3 linked regions of the Solitalea canadensis DSM 3403 genome follow. The protein of the gene in region 3 interacts with the protein of the main gene of each other region in a pairwise test. Links are inferred from orthologs where the notes say so. Each region holds a gene or a part of one and is shown on either strand. Other genes may lie near its edges.

Region 1 (4,903 bases), 1.1 Mb from region 3 along the record:
GGTCTGTCATTACCCATTTACTATAATTATCCTGATTCTTTAGGTGTTTAATGTAACTGAAAACCTCTTCATTGGGTCGGTTTATAATGATTTCTCGTTCTACAGTATAGCTTTTCTTTGAAAACAAAGCTATAATCAGCAGCAAAACAATTACTGCAGCAAGAACACCCAAAATACTTAGTAAAATATTCATTTAATTTTGTTTTAGATTGAATTAAAGGTTTTTATTTATACTGAAAAGATGGATGAATTTGTTTTTCATTGAGTTTATGATAGTAAATGTAAGAAACAGCTAAAACACCTAATACAATTATTGGGAAAACTGTTTGAAAACCGAATCCATCAACCACCCAATGTCCAACACATGCAGAAATTAATGAAATGCCAAAGCCGGCATAAACCCATTCTTTAACCCTTGAAGGAATTGATGGTAATACCAACAACAATCCACCCATAACTTTAAAAACTGTTAATTGAATTCGGAAGTAATCTGGGTAACCTAAATGTCTAATTCCTTCTTTTGCGATCTCCGTGTGAGAAGTAAGAGCTGGCATTAAAGCATCGAATAAAAAGATGAAACCAGTTGCGATCCAGAAAATTAATTTGTCCTTTTTCATAGCGTTTATTTTAAATTGTTAACTAAAATTTGTTAAGGCTAAATTGTTAAGAAAGGAACTATTTCGAGGGGTGTTAAAACGGCAAAGTAAAGGGGGAATTGCGAATTATCTGTTATGGTTTTCAAAAGAATTGCCGCTTGCTTTAACAAACGGCAATTAGGTTAATGTCTAGTACATGAATTAATGTTATTTAACTACTTCAAATCCCTCTCCTACTTTAATTCCATATTTTGCAGCAACCTGCGGATTATAAACTCTTTTACGCACTTTAACAATTTCGGGCTTTAAAGATTTAGTGTGTGGATCTTTTAAATACTTAACAGCTTGTTCACCAGCTTGAAATCCCCATTGGTAAAGATCAGCGCCAAAAGCCGCAACTGCGCCGCGTTTTACCAGTCCTGCTTCGCTTGTAAAAATTGGCACTCCAGCTTTATCACAGCTCCTAACTATTGTCTCAAACGAAGCAAATACACTGTTATCCGGCAACGCAAAAAATGCATCCACTTTTTTAGTCAGCAATGATTCAACAACCAATTGTGTTTCGGCCGAGCTGCTAACAGGTAAAGCGATCAATTCCATGCCCGATGCTTTTGCCTGTGCTACAATACGGTTATATGCATCAACTGATTGTGGTTCGGACTGACTATAAATGGCTGCTAGTCTTTTTACAGATGGCTTTAATGTTTTAATGATGGCTACAGAGGTGTCTATGTAATTCAACTCTTCATAAATTCCGAACAAGTTTGACGGAGGTAAGCCTCTTGAATCTGTTAAACCTGCCATTTTTGGACTTGATGAAACCATCATAAAAATTGGCACATTCTTTTGACGTTGTGCAGCGGTGATAGTTGGCAGCGTTGCATTGGTTGCCATTAACTCAACTTTCTGACTAACAGCATAATTTATGCTTTGAATTAATGTCGGAATATTGTTTTGCGCATTGCTATAGATGATTTCAATATTCTTTTTGTCTTCAAACCCACCTTGTTTTAATGCATCATAAAACCCCTGTTTTGCCTGGGCTAGTGTTGCATCTTCAAATGCATCAATAAATGCAATTTTTCTTTTGCCTGATTTATTGGAACTTGAATCGCATCCAAGTAAAAATACAGCACAAATAATTAAAAGAATACCTTTTTTCATACTAAAATTATAGTTTTAGGGCCTTGTTTATTGTAGCAAGTTAAGTAACACAACTCTTTATTGATTATTTATAACCCATAGCTACAATACCAAACTGTAAATATAGTTTTTGGAAATAATTTATTCCTAACCATTGCCAATTTATGATAGCTGTTAACTCTAAATTACCCAATGCCGGCACTTCTATTTTCCCGGTTATGACGGGTTTAGCCAATGAATACAACGCGATAAATCTTGCTCAGGGCTTTCCTGATTTCCCTACGTCACCGCAGCTTATCAGTTTGGTAAACGAATACATGAAGAAAGGAATGAATCAATATGCACCAACTGCTGGTATATTGCCACTGCGTGAGCGCATTGCTGAAATGACTGCTTCATTAACTGGGCGAACTTATAGTCCGGATACAGAAATCACAATTACCGCAGGAGGCACACAAGCCATTTATGCTGCAATAGAAGCATTGATCAGAGATGGTGATGAGGTCATCATTTTTGAACCTGCTTACGATTGTTATTCGCCAAATATTCGCGTTCATGGGGGTATTCCTCGTCCGATAGAATTAACGCCACCAGATTATAAGATCAATTGGGATAATGTTAAAAAACTGATCTCGCACAAAACGCGTATGATCATGATCAACACACCTCACAATCCTACCGGAACTATTTTAAGTAAGGATGATATTGATGAACTGATCAACATTACTAAAGATACTGATATTCTTATTTTAAGTGATGAGGTGTATGAACACATTGTTTTTGATGGAAAAGAACATCATAGCATGGCCAAATATCCTGAGCTAGCCGAACGCAGTTTGATCGTATCTTCTTTTGGAAAAACGTTTCATACAACTGGTTGGCGATTAGGCTATCTATTGGGTCCGGCTTATTTAATGGCAGAAATAAGGAAATTACAGCAGTTTGCAATTTACACTTGCATCACTCCTATTCAGTATGCCATTGCTGATTTTATGGCCAATCCTAATAACTATCTTGAAGTAAAAGAAATGTATCAACAAAAACGTAATTATTTCGCAAGCTTAATGAAGGCGACAAGATTTAATTTATTGACAGTCGGTGGCTCCTATTTTCAAACAGCTCATTACAATAAAATCTCGAATGAGGGCGACTACGATTTTGCAGTGCGCATTACCAAAGAGTTTGGAGTAGCAACTATTCCAACCTCCGTATTCTATACCAGCGGAACGGATAATAAAGTTATTCGTTTCTGCTTTGCTAAAAAAGAAGAAACATTAGACAGAGCTATCGAACGATTAATTAAAATATGATTTTTTGGGATTACACCAATATTTAATGATTACACAGATCATTGAATTAAATTGATGGATTTCTTATTAATTGAATCGGTGTAATCATCAAATCAATCAGTGTAATCCAAGCAACAAAAAAGAAATCGGTGTAATCATCCCAATAATCAGTGTAATCATCAAAAAAAATGAAAAATAACCTTACCATCACTATTATACAAACAGTTCTTTATTGGGAAAACATTGATGCTAATCTTTCAATGCTTGGGCAGAAAATGTTATCCATTAAGGAAGAAACAGATTTGATTGTTCTGCCTGAGATGTTCAGTACTGGGTTTACCATGAATGCGGCTATGCTCGCTGAACAGACGAAAGGAAAAACGGTCCGCTGGATGGCTGAAATGGCTGGACATATGAATGCTGTTATTACCGGAAGTATTATAGTGGAAGATCAAAACCGCTTTTATAACCGCTTGATTTGGATGCGTCCTGATGGTAGTTTTGAAACCTATGACAAACGCCACTTGTTTGGACTTGGAAAGGAGGATGATACTTATGCTGCTGGAAGCAGTCGATTAATGGTTGAATTGAACGGTTGGACAATCTGCCCGATGGTTTGTTATGATTTGCGTTTCCCAGTTTGGGCAAGGAATGAAAAAGATAGGCCTTATGATCTATATATCAATGTGGCCAATTGGCCTGAACGCAGATCTTTGCATTGGAAAACATTATTGCCTGCCCGTGCAATTGAAAACCAATGCTTTGTAGTTGGTTTAAATCGCGTAGGAAATGATGGCAATGAAATATATCATAGCGGAGATAGTATGATCATTGCTCCGGACGGTGCAATACTATATCATAAGGCTCATGATGAAGATATTTTCACAATTGAATTATCTGGTGAAACGTTAGAGTTTGTGAGAAGAGCATTCCCTTTCTTAAAAGATCAGGATTCATTTAAGATTCAATAAAAAAGAAAAATCCAGTCTCGGGCTGAGCCGAGGCTGGATTTTTTGAATCGTTACATCCACTCAAAATCCTCTGCCTTAGGCATGGCATCCGTCATTTGAACAACTTCTTCAGGAGGTGCAGTTAACTTGCGAAGATGGGTATCCATCCAGGCACCGTCTACAGTAATTTTAGCACACAAGGTTCCATCTTCTCTCTTTATCTCATGGATCATTGTAAACCGAGAATGGTCTTCCCTAAGTTTTTGTAGTTTTACGTTAATAGTAAGCTTATCACCTGATCTTATTTCCTTCCTAAAAACAGCTTCTTCCCTAAATAAAACAGGTCCGAAATGTTTTTCAATCATCAATTTTGGAGTCACACCATTATCGGCCAAAAAATCGACACGGATCTGTGCCCCAAAATCATAATAAACTGAATGTCGAACGTGGAAATTAGGATCTAGATCAGCCCAGCGGATTGTTATCGGTTTTGAATATTCTGTCATAAATATTGCTTCATTAGTGACAGCTAAAATAATGTTTCTTTTCAACAAATGAACCGTTGTTCATTTTAATAGCTTTTTTGTTTTATTACTTCAATAACTAAAGTAATCAGTTCCTCTTTGTACCTTTGATTCCAATTATTAGTGCTACATTTTTCTTGTGATGAAAATATCCAAAACTAACGTTCTATCCTTTGTTCTGATCACTCTATCTTTTATAATCGTTTCTTGCCGCAAAAGTATGTACGTTAACGATCAGACTCTTAAGGACACTACATTGGCAAAAAGTTGGCGGTTTATTGGTGAATATATTCTCCCTAATGATCTGGAGTTTAATAACACAACTGTTGGTGGCTTATCCGGTATTGATTACGATGCCACAAATGATCTGTATTATATTATTTGTGACGATCGTTCTGATA
Region 2 (4,895 bases), 210 kb from region 3 along the record:
GTTACCAAAGGGAAATATGATCCAAAGACCAGACAATTTCCTCAAACACAAGTACTTATTACGTTAAAAAACGGTTATGTAAAAACGAATTACTATCCGCATCCAATAGAAAATATTGAAATCAATTCAACAGCTACTAATAATAATGGTCAACTCAACGGTCTTAAGGTTGCAATTAATCCGTTAACGTTTCAGTTTGAAGGGAAACCATTTACATTAAAAGCTAATCTGGTAAATTTTGATGACTTGGCTTATGATATTAAAGCTAACGGGATTATTGATATAGGAAGGATCTATAAGGTTTTTTCGCAGAAAGGTATTGGTTTAGATGGCCAGATCAACGCTCGATTATCTTTAAAAGGGCGACAAAGCGATGCGGAAAAAGGTTTGTATGACCGATTGAGGAATTCTGGAACTTTGAAACTTTCGAATATTGCGTTAACGTCAGAATTGTTTCCCAAACCGCTTGTTATTGAAAATGGCATATTCAGCTTTAAAGACGATAAAATATGGTTCGATCAGTTTAATTCAAGATATGGTAAGTCTGATATTACATTAAATGGATACATGAATAACCTTATCAACTATGCTTTAAAAGATGAGATGCTGCAGGGAACTTTCGATCTGAAATCGAACTATTTGCTTGTTGATGAGTTTATGGCATTTTCTGGAGATCAGACTGCAGCTCCTAATGGTGAAAGTGGTGTGATCATCGTTCCCAAGAATCTTGATATGACTTTTAATGCGCTGGCCAAAAAAGTTAAATATGATGCATTGAATATCGACAGTTGTAAAGGTAAAATGAATATCAAGAATGGTCAGATTGTACTCAATGAAACGGGTTTTAACCTTATTGGGTGTAAAGTTGTAATGAATGCTACCTACGGAAGTGTAACCCCTAAAAAGGGTTATTTCGAATATCAAATCAATGCTAAAGATTTTGATGTACAACGTGCATATAAGGAAATAAAACTATTTCATGATCTGGCACCTGCAGCAGCTAAGGCACAAGGAGTCGTTTCTCTTGATTATAAATTGAAAGGCCGTTTAAATGCGGATATGATGCCTATTTATCCTTCAATCGAAGGAGCAGGGGTGCTTTCAATTAAGGATGTTAAGATTGCAGGCTTAAAGATGTTTACAGCAATAAGTAAGAGCACGGGTAGGGAGGATGTTAATAATCCAAACCTAAAGAAAATGGAGCTGAAAACATCAATCAAAAATAATGTGATCCATGTGGAACCAACCAAATTCAGGATTGCAGGTTTCCGTCCTAAAATTGAAGGTCAAACAACATTTGATGGCCGTTTAAATTTTAAATTCCGTTTGGGCTTGCCCCCATTGGGTATTATTGGTATTCCAATGACAATTATGGGTACTCGTGATGAGCCCCAAATTAAACTGGGCAAAGAAACTAAAGATGAGAAAGAACTGGAGACGGAGTACAAGGAGGAAGAAGCAGTTCAGGATACCACAAATAAGAAACAATAAATAAAAAGGGAGCTTTAAGCTCCCTTTTTTATTGTTAAAAGTCTATTTCCAAGTCCATTCGTCTTCTTAATTCAAGAAGGTTAGGGTTTTTGTCGGCCAGGTATTTAAATTTATCAGTTGATGTATAAAGTGTTTTCTTTACTTGTTCATCACCTTTACCTATTACTGTTTCAATTTTTATGGTGTTATTCTGTAACTGCTGCTTTAAGAAGCGTAGAATATTTATACGCTCATCATTTACAATATCTGTTTGATATTTATCAATTACAGTAATTTCAATGGTATAATCCGGGCGAAGTTTTGGCTTGTTAACGGTCATTACCGTATGCAGCCCAATTTTTGAGTCCTTTTCGGCAAAACTTGCGTAATCTGTCCAATAACGTAAAAACTGTTCTTCTGTAAAATCCTGATTGTTTTTTACCTCTGTAGGCTCCAAGTTAATGGCTACGGCTTTTTCTTCTTCTTGTGGAGAGGCTGCTACACTACTCAAATTTTTAATTGAAGGAATTTTTAAAGAGCCCATACCTCCAGCAACAGGAGTTTTTTTAGCCGTTGAACTGCTGTTTACAGTTGATGAAGTAGTTGAGGTGGCTGCAGTAACTGAGGATGATGTATTGGTAGCAACAACGGTTCTTTCTACAGCAGGTGTTGAAGTAACCGTTGTTGTCTCCGTAACTTTTACTGTGGTATCAGGTTTTTTTTTTACCTCCGCTTGCGGAAGTTGACCATTAGATAGATTTAATGCTGCTCTGATATGGCACATTTTCATCAATGCTAATTCAACTTGTAAACGTTGGTTTTTACTGCCTTTATAGTTAAGGTCGGCCTGATTTCCGATGTTTAGTCCTGATAGTAAAAAAGAAACAGGTGCTATTTGCGACTGCTCTAAGTACTTCTGACGGATTCCTTCACTCACTTCCAATAATTTTACCGTTGCAGGATCTTTGCACACTAACAAATCGCGGAAATGGCTGCAGATACCGTTGATAAAATTGTTTCCGTCAAAACCTTTATCCAGAATTTCGTCGAAAATCAATAAGCTTTTAGAAATATCTTCAGTTAACAAAGCATCGGTAACTCTGAAATAATAGTCATAATCCAAAATATTCAGATTGTCGATAGCTGCTTTGTACGTAATATTTCCCTGCGAAAAAGAAGTAATCTGGTCAAACATTGAACAGGCGTCGCGCATGGCACCATCTGCTTTTTGAGCAATAATGTGTAAGGCGTCCGGTTCAAATTTTACATCTTCCGTTTTCGCAATATATTCTAAGTGATGAGCAATGTCTTCAACTTTGATCCTGTTAAAGTCAAAGATCTGACAACGCGAAAGAATAGTCGGTAAAATCTTATGCTTTTCAGTGGTTGCTAAAATAAAAATGGCATAAGAAGGAGGTTCTTCCAACGTTTTTAGAAATGCGTTAAATGCACTTGTTGAAAGCATGTGAACCTCGTCGATGATATAGATCTTATATTTTCCGGCCTGAGGAGCATAACGAACTTGTTCTACCAGGCTTCGGATATCTTCTACGGAGTTGTTTGAAGCAGCATCGAGTTCATGAATATTCATTGAACTTCCGTGTTTGAATGAAAGACAAGACTCGCATTCACCACAAGCTTCAAAATCAGCAGTAGGGGTTTGGCAGTTGATTGTTTTTGCCAACACACGGGCACAGGTTGTTTTTCCAACACCGCGCGGACCGCAAAACAGGAAGGCCTGAGCCAATTGTCCGGTTTTAATTGCGTTCTTTAACGTATTGGTTATATGTGACTGACCTACAACACTGTTAAATTTGTCGGGTCTGTACTTTCGTGCCGATACAATGAAATTTTCCATTTGCAACGAAAATAGAAATACTTTCCGCCAACTGCAAGTAGAGATTATCCATGTCAGTTAATTAGCTATGAAACAATCATAAAAAAACGAATGTGCAGGTTTTTGCACATTCGTTTACAAAATAAATTCGTTTACAGATTAAGAAGGTTCGCCTTTGATAACTGATTGGACGGTTTTTTTGTCACCTACAATCCAAACGATATCATCTTTCTCAAATGTAAATGATGAGTCTGGGTTTAGTATCCGTTCATTATTCCGTTCAACCCCAACTACTAAACTAAATGCATTTTCTCTTATGCCTGAAGCCTTAATGCTTTTACCTAAAAGTGGTGAATGGGCATTTATTGTAATCGGATGAAGCGAAACAGATTGTCCGTTCGCATCAGTTTCTTTATAGCTTGTAGCTTCTATAAACTCTTCGAAGTTTTTTAATTGATCATCGGTTCCGATAACAGCAATCCGATCTCCCGGATAAAGGCGTTCATCTTTTCCCGGAATCTTGAGTTTTATTTTTCCACGTTCAATCAGTGCTACATTAACGCCAAAATGTTCGCGTAAGGAGAGTTCTATCAGTGTTTTACCAACTGCATCAGATTCGGGTTTTACGGTGTAATAAGCTAAATGAGAATCCCATGGCATTAATTCATCCGCTCGTTTAGCTGCTTCACTGATTTCCCGTGCATTTAAATTTGCCAGGAACCTGCTCTCTATCTTGCTATAGAAAGATTGCAATCGGGAAGAGAAAATAATGGCACTGATACCAATTATTATTACCGCGGAAATAATTGATACAATTGGTGAGAAAAATTGACCAATAAGCAAAACGATGAAAATTATTGCCAGCAAAGCTCTTACGATCTCAAGTGTAATGAGTGGACCGCGGTTATATTTCGTATCGATCCATAATTGTTTATAGGCAGTACTATGGATTTTTTTTACAGCCAGTGCCCAAAGGAACGGACTCATCAATAAGAGTGCAACCACAATAATGATGATATCTCCGTAATTACCGTTTACAAAATCATTATTAATTTTTGGCGTAAGGTACTTCACAGAGAAAAGTATCCCGATTATGATAATGGAATTGGTAACAATAATGAATATATATTTCTTCAGGAACTCTTTCCAGTTATTGGTTCCGGAAATACTTTGTGATCCGGCACTATATCGGGCTAAGGCATTCCTTGCTTTTTCAGGCAGTAGTTTGTTAATGCCTAAATAAGTAGGTTCTGCTAATTTAATAAAATAAGGCGTTGTGAATGTGGTGATAGCCGAAACAGCTACAGCAATCGGATACAAGAAATCACTGGTTACTTTTAAGCTTAATCCTAACGTGGCAATAATGAATGAAAACTCTCCGATTTGCGCCAAACTCATTCCAGCTTGTAAAGAATGCTTTAACGTTTGTCCGGATAATAATGCGCCTAAACCCGAACTTAACGTTTTACCGAAAATAGTAACAACTGTAATGATCAAAACAGGAAACCAATAGTCTACCAATATCTTTGGATCAATAAGCATCCCGACAGAAACAAAGAAAACGGCCCCAAAAAGATCTTTTACAGGT
Region 3 (6,086 bases):
AATTTGTTTATCTACAATTTCACCATTTTTGAAGAATAACAAAGCTGGAATGTTACGGATACCAAATTTCATTGAAACTTCTGGGTTATTATCCACATCAACTTTTCCAATAACTGCTTTGCCAGCATATTCATTCGCTAACTCTTCAACAACTGGACCCACCATGCGGCATGGGCCACACCATTCTGCCCAGAAATCAACTAATACAGGTTTATCTGATTTCAATACAACTTCTTCGAAGTTTGCGTCGGTTATTACTAAAGCCATATTTTTAAAAATTTACGTTTGCAAATATAACAGATTGAGTCAATAATTGTTCCAACGAATGTTTGAAGAAATTTAACTGACAGAATTACTTCTTAAATCCGAAATGGTAACGCAGGGTGAATTTGATATCTTCAAAACTTTGAGTAAAAGATGACGATAGATTATATCCAGAACCTTTGGTAATTACTCCAGAAGAATGAGTTGTAGTGGATTCATTGTAAGAAAGATTAAATACATTCAAACTGGTTTCAATTCCTAATCGTTTCCAAGGGAAAAATACAAATCCTGCATTAACTCCTGTTCCTAAAGCCCATGATTTAAACTTTGACGAAACATCAGCTACTATATTTGTACTTTCACTTTTAAAATCTGATCCGGATAGTGATAATTGTCCAAGTCCCCCGAATTTATCTGAAATCATAAAGTACTTTTTCCCAAAAACACCGAATGCATATGAATCTCCTTTTGAGTCCAAAACATCATCGCCATTTGAGATTGAATTAGCATCAGAATGGGTAAATCCTAAGAATGCACCAATTGCCGTTTTATCAGCTACAAAATAACTGTAATCGAAGGAAATAGCCGCATTTTTATTCTTCCCATCCTCATTTTCATTACCAGTCTGGTTTTTAATACTATTGGAACCACCTGAAAAACTTAATCCAATAGCTTGGTTTCCTTTACTGATTTGTGCATTTGCAGTAAATGTTGCTACAATAAGTGCAGCTATTAAAAATAGATGTTTTTTCATTTTTAGTTAATTTTCATTGGTTAATATTTGTCAAATATTAACTATAGTTATTTAACAGCGCCTAATGGTTTGTAAAAAAGAAATTACAGTACCCAAAAAACCCTCAATAAATTAATATTGAGGGCTTTATTTTCATCAAACTAAAAGCAGTTTTTAATTCAAAGTGAAATTTACATTCTTGAACTTACTTAATTCATTCATGAATGTATTATTAGGATCAATTTTTATTGATTTTGAAGGTAGATCCAAGACGATTCGCTCAATCGGATCAACCACATTTAATTTCAATTTGCAATTACCGGGATGAGCCTTACACAAAGTCTCAAGGTTGTCGATGAACTCTAACGTAACCTCATGCAAGGGAAATGACAATGTGGCATTCTTAGCCATTTTTTCGCGAATTTCTGACAGCAGTTGAATGCTCTCCACTTTGAACTCCAAGTTATCTGCTTGCCCGAAACGTGGCTTAAACATTCCCTTTACAAACACACATAACCCCGATTGAAAAAAATGTTTATTCTTTAAATAATCTTCGGAGAACATGACCATACGATGACTACCCGAATAATCCTCGAAGGTAAATCCGCCAAACGGTTTACCCGTTTTGGTTAAACGCTCTTCCGCAGCTGTAATAATTCCGGCAACAACCAATGTTCCTGGTTTAGGAGTAGCCAGCTCAGTTATTTTTGCATTACAGAAGTTATCAATCTCCAGTTTATAGTCATCAAGAGGGTGACCAGAAATATACATTCCCACTACCTCTTTTTCAAAACTTAGCTTCTGTAATAAACTCCACTCTTCCGATTCAGGCATTGGTGGTTCTGGAACATGCGCATCTGCTGTTCCTCCAAACAACGAGTTTTGAGCACTATTTTTATTACTTACAAAATCGTTACCATATTTTACTAAACGTTCAATACCGTTTAAACGATCAGCCAGGTTAACACCAAAATAGCGAGCACGATGATATTCATCATAACAATCAAAAGCACCTGAATAAACAAGGTTCTCCCATGATTTTTTATTTACTGAACGAAGGTTTACCCTGCGAGCAAAATCATAAACTGATTCATAAGGTCCATTTTCCTTTCTTTCGGTTACCAAGCTTTCTATAGCAGCCTCTCCTAATCCTTTAATACCAGAAAGTCCGAAGCGAATCTGACCTTTTTTAGTAGCAGTAAAGTGGAGATCGCTTTCATTTACATCCGGACCTAATACAGGTACTCCGATACGCTTACATTCTTCCATAAAGAAAGTAATTTTATCGATCTGCCCTTTGGTATGTGTTAATACCGAGGCCATGTACTCAGCCGGATAATGGGCTTTCAAATAGGCCGTTTGATAAGCCACAAATGCATAACAAGTAGAGTGCGATTTGTTAAATGCGTACGATGCAAATGCTTCCCAGTCGGTCCATACCTTTTCTAATACTTTGGCATCATGACCTTTTAACTTAGCATTTTCAATAAACTGAGGTTTTAGTTTATCAAGTGTTTTACGGTCTTTCTTACCCATTGCTTTACGAAGCACATCCGCATCACCTTTTGTAAAATTGGCTAGCTTCTGCGAAAGCAACATCACCTGCTCCTGATATACGGTAATACCATAGGTATCAAAAAGATACTCTTCCATGTCGGCCAAATCGTATTCAACGGCTTTACGACCGTGTTTACGTTCAATAAAGTCAGGGATATACTCAATAGGTCCGGGACGATAAAGGGCGTTCATGGCAATCAAGTCTTCGAATTTGTCAGGTACCAGATCTTTCAGGTACTTCTGCATACCCGGACTCTCAAACTGGAACGTACCGTTTGTTTCACCGCGTTGATACAATTCAAAGGTCTTCTCATCCGTCAATGGGATATAATCAATATCAATTTCAACCCCATGATTCTCTTTGATCATTTTTAATGCATCGCGTATAATGGTAAGGGTTTTTAAACCCAAAAAGTCCATTTTAATTACACCAGCATCTTCAATTACTTTTCCTTCATACTGAGTAACCAACAGATCAGAATCCTTAGCTACGGCTACAGGAACAATATTGGTAAGGTCCTCTGGAGCAATGATAATACCTGCAGCGTGAATACCTGTACCACGAATAGATCCTTCAAGAATTAAAGCCTCCTTAATTACTTTTGAACGTAAATCACTTCCTTCTCGAATTTCACGAAGTTGTTTTACGTTTTCTAAATCTTCAGGACCAAGGCCTTCTTTATCTTTTAGTGATTTATCACCATCCAAAGGCGCATTCATGACCCTATCTAGTGAAATACCCGGTTTATCAGGCACCAACTTAGCCATTGCGTTTGAGTCGGGAAGCGGCAGGTCGAGTGCCCGAGCCACATCCTTTATACTCATTTTAGCGGCCATTGAGCCATAGGTAATAATCTGAGCTACCTGGTTTTTGCCATATTTATCAACCACATAATCAATTACCCGCTGACGGCCTTCATCATCAAAGTCCGTATCAATATCGGGCATCGACTTACGATCTGGATTCAGGAAACGCTCAAACAGGAGATTATATTTAATGGGGTCGATATTGGTAATGCCGATACAATAGGCAACCGCAGATCCTGCTGCAGAACCACGACCAGGACCAATAAATACGCCCATATCACGACCTGCCTTGATGAAATCTGATACAATAAGGAAATATCCGGCAAAACCCATCGTACGGATGGTGTGCAACTCAAAGTTGATACGCTCTTCCTTATCTGCATCAAGTGTATCACCATAACGTGCTCTTGCACCTTCCCAAGTTATATGTTCCAAATACTGCATTTGATCCACAAATCCTGGCGGGATCGGGAAGTTTGGTAATAAAATATCCTGCTTTAATTTTAGCAGGTCTACCTTATCAACAATTTCATTGGTATTATCAATGGCTTCAGGAATATCACTAAAAAGTGCATTCATTTCGGCCTGCGTTTTAAAGAAGAACTGATCATTAGGGAAACCAAAGCGATACCCCTTACCACCCTCTTCATCCGTTGCAATTGGCGTTGCCTGAATATCACCCGTGTTAATACACAACAAAATATCGTGGGCATTGGCATCGGCTTGATCTACATAGTGCGAATCATTAGATGCAATAATTTTTACATTGTATTTTTTAGCGAAACGAAGCAAAACCTCATTCACTTTTTCTTGTTCCGGCAAATTATGTCGTTGCAATTCAATGTAATAATCTTCTCCAAAAACATCCAGCCACCATTTAAATTCTTTCTCTCCGGCTTCTTCCCCTTCATTCAAAATAGCTTGAGGGACCGAGGCTCCAATACAACAAGTTGTGGCAATAAGGCCTTCATGATATTGTAAAACCAGTTCTTTATCAATACGAGGCCATTTGCTATATAAACCTTCCATAAAACCATAAGAACACAGTTTAGTAAGGTTTTTGTACCCTTGAGCATTTTTTGCTAAGAATAACTGATGATAACGTTTGTCCTTTTTTTCTTTGGTAAACTTCTTCTCATGACGATCTGCAACCACGTAAAATTCACAGCCAACGATTGGTTTTACCTTATTATCAAATTTCCCGGCTTCTGCAACAAACTTAAACACACCGAACATATTACCGTGATCAGTAATAGCAAGAGCGCGCATGCCATCATTAGCCGCTTTTTTATAGAGCTTAGAAATATCGGCAGCTCCATCGAGCAGCGAAAATTGAGTATGTACGTGTAAGTGCGAAAATTCAGGCATAATTTAATTAACCAAGTAATTTATGGCTGATGACTCGTAGACTTCTGAGAATCTGAATAACAGGCCGTTATTCTATACAAACGATTATCTATGAGCCATTAACTAATAACAATTAAAGGAATTTCAAAGGTAACTAAAAGCCGGAATTGTTCAGAATATGTTGATAAAACACTCTACTTCAGGTTGTGGAAAAGTAAATAGGCTTCAAATACTTACGGAAATTATATTTGTTGTATTAATATTTATTTTTCTAGCCTATACAAGAACCTAACATTACTATCTGGAGCGGATTTTCTGGACTGGAGGATAAACCTGAAAATTATTCATTAATTACTTACACAATTAATCCGGTTAACGCCCAAAAAACTTTATTTACCTGGACTCAGAAAGGTTTTGGAAGTGAAGATGGATATAATCATTCCAAAGATGGCATGGCAGAGTTTCTTGCAGGAATTAAGGCCATTATGGAACGATAAGAAATCTGCTCTCCCTTCAGAAGAGATGAAGGGAGAGCAGCTTTTAAAAGACATCCTGCAAGGTACCTACTTCATTTTACCTCCCTGGTAATAAACTGATCGCATTAACTATCAGTTATTTATTCTCCTTTTCCTAACTTCCATCTATATGATATATACCTAAAAAACAGTAACTTAATACACAAGTACTTTTCAATCATTTCTTGATTCCTTTTAAAGACCTTGACATATCAAGTTTTAAGAGTTTCAGGAAACAAATTCGACCCATAAATGTCAAAGCTCAAGATTGGAGTTATCGATTTGGTTAGTAAAGGACCTAATAATACGTTATGGGCCAGAATAATGCATGCCAATATGGCGAGCATTATGCCTCAAGTGGTTGCAACATGGTGTGAGCAGGAAGGGCACGATGTAAAATTAATTTGTTATACGGGTACCGAAGATTTGCGGAAAGAGTTACCACAAGGCATGGACCTAATATTTATCTGTGCATTTACCCAGGCAGCCCTTTTATCCTATGCGCTCAGTAATTATTTCCGAAACCAAGGTATTGTTACCGTATTAGGTGGGCCACACTCGCGTTCTTATCCGGATGATGCTTGTAAATATTTTGATTATGTAACTGGATTTACCCACAAATCTACAATTGTTCAAATTCTAAATAATTGTACCCCACAACGTCCGCTAGGCAAATATCTTTCGGAAGCGAACCAACCAGCTAGCCTACCTGGAGTGGTAGAGCGTTGGCGTTTTATCGAATCTACATTAAAAAAAGCACCGTTTCTTAAAATTGTACCCATGATAGGCAGTGTAGGTTGTCCATACACCTGCCCATTCTGTATTGATGCAACCGTTCCCTATCAGGCCCTTGATTTTGAAAC

What was found. The genes of interacting proteins can lie anywhere in the genome.
Region 1: the proteins of dnaE (region 3) and SOLCA_RS06850 interact in binary tests that used the Escherichia coli proteins (3 or more experiments, as listed by UniProt). The link is inferred for Solitalea canadensis DSM 3403 from one-to-one orthologs.
Region 2: the proteins of dnaE (region 3) and SOLCA_RS01610 interact in binary tests that used the Escherichia coli proteins (3 or more experiments, as listed by UniProt). The link is inferred for Solitalea canadensis DSM 3403 from one-to-one orthologs.

Annotation. Positions count from the first base shown.
Region 1 is NC_017770.1:1,687,835-1,692,737, reverse strand. The notes cover bases 1,041-3,976. They hold SOLCA_RS06850 (methionine aminotransferase), read left to right. Parts: upstream 1,041-1,903; coding sequence 1,904-3,049; downstream 3,050-3,976. Other genes in these bases: SOLCA_RS06845 (amidohydrolase), read left to right, coding at 3,217-3,976; SOLCA_RS06855 (ABC transporter substrate-binding protein), read right to left, coding at 1,041-1,760. Outside these bases: SOLCA_RS06865 (SRPBCC family protein), read right to left, coding at 1-193; SOLCA_RS06860 (DoxX family protein), read right to left, coding at 225-617; more of SOLCA_RS06855, read right to left, coding at 804-1,040; more of SOLCA_RS06845, read left to right, coding at 3,977-3,999; SOLCA_RS06840 (acyl-CoA thioesterase), read right to left, coding at 4,050-4,484; SOLCA_RS06835 (esterase-like activity of phytase family protein), read left to right, coding at 4,645-4,903. UniProt on the Escherichia coli protein: Shows aminotransferase activity with methionine and histidine as substrates, and to a lesser extent also with phenylalanine.
Region 2 is NC_017770.1:419,491-424,385, forward strand. What follows is about bases 928-3,855. They hold SOLCA_RS01610 (DNA polymerase III subunit gamma/tau), read right to left. Parts: upstream 3,329-3,855; coding sequence 1,526-3,328; downstream 928-1,525. Other genes in these bases: SOLCA_RS01605 (AsmA family protein), read left to right, coding at 928-1,491; SOLCA_RS01615 (cation:proton antiporter domain-containing protein), read right to left, coding at 3,467-3,855. Outside these bases: more of SOLCA_RS01605, read left to right, coding at 1-927; more of SOLCA_RS01615, read right to left, coding at 3,856-4,895. UniProt on the Escherichia coli protein: Part of the beta sliding clamp loading complex, which hydrolyzes ATP to load the beta clamp onto primed DNA to form the DNA replication pre-initiation complex.
Region 3 is NC_017770.1:633,135-639,220, reverse strand. What follows is about bases 972-5,090. They hold dnaE (DNA polymerase III subunit alpha), read right to left. Parts: upstream 4,730-5,090; coding sequence 1,172-4,729; downstream 972-1,171. Other genes in these bases: SOLCA_RS23885 (SRPBCC domain-containing protein), read left to right, coding at 4,987-5,090; SOLCA_RS02550 (autotransporter domain-containing protein), read right to left, coding at 972-1,018. Outside these bases: trxA (thioredoxin), read right to left, coding at 1-267; more of SOLCA_RS02550, read right to left, coding at 353-971; more of SOLCA_RS23885, read left to right, coding at 5,091-5,205; SOLCA_RS23015 (hypothetical protein), read left to right, coding at 5,156-5,296; SOLCA_RS02540 (B12-binding domain-containing radical SAM protein), read left to right, coding at 5,476-6,086. UniProt on the Escherichia coli protein: DNA polymerase III is a complex, multichain enzyme responsible for most of the replicative synthesis in bacteria. This DNA polymerase also exhibits 3' to 5' exonuclease activity. The alpha chain is the DNA polymerase catalytic subunit.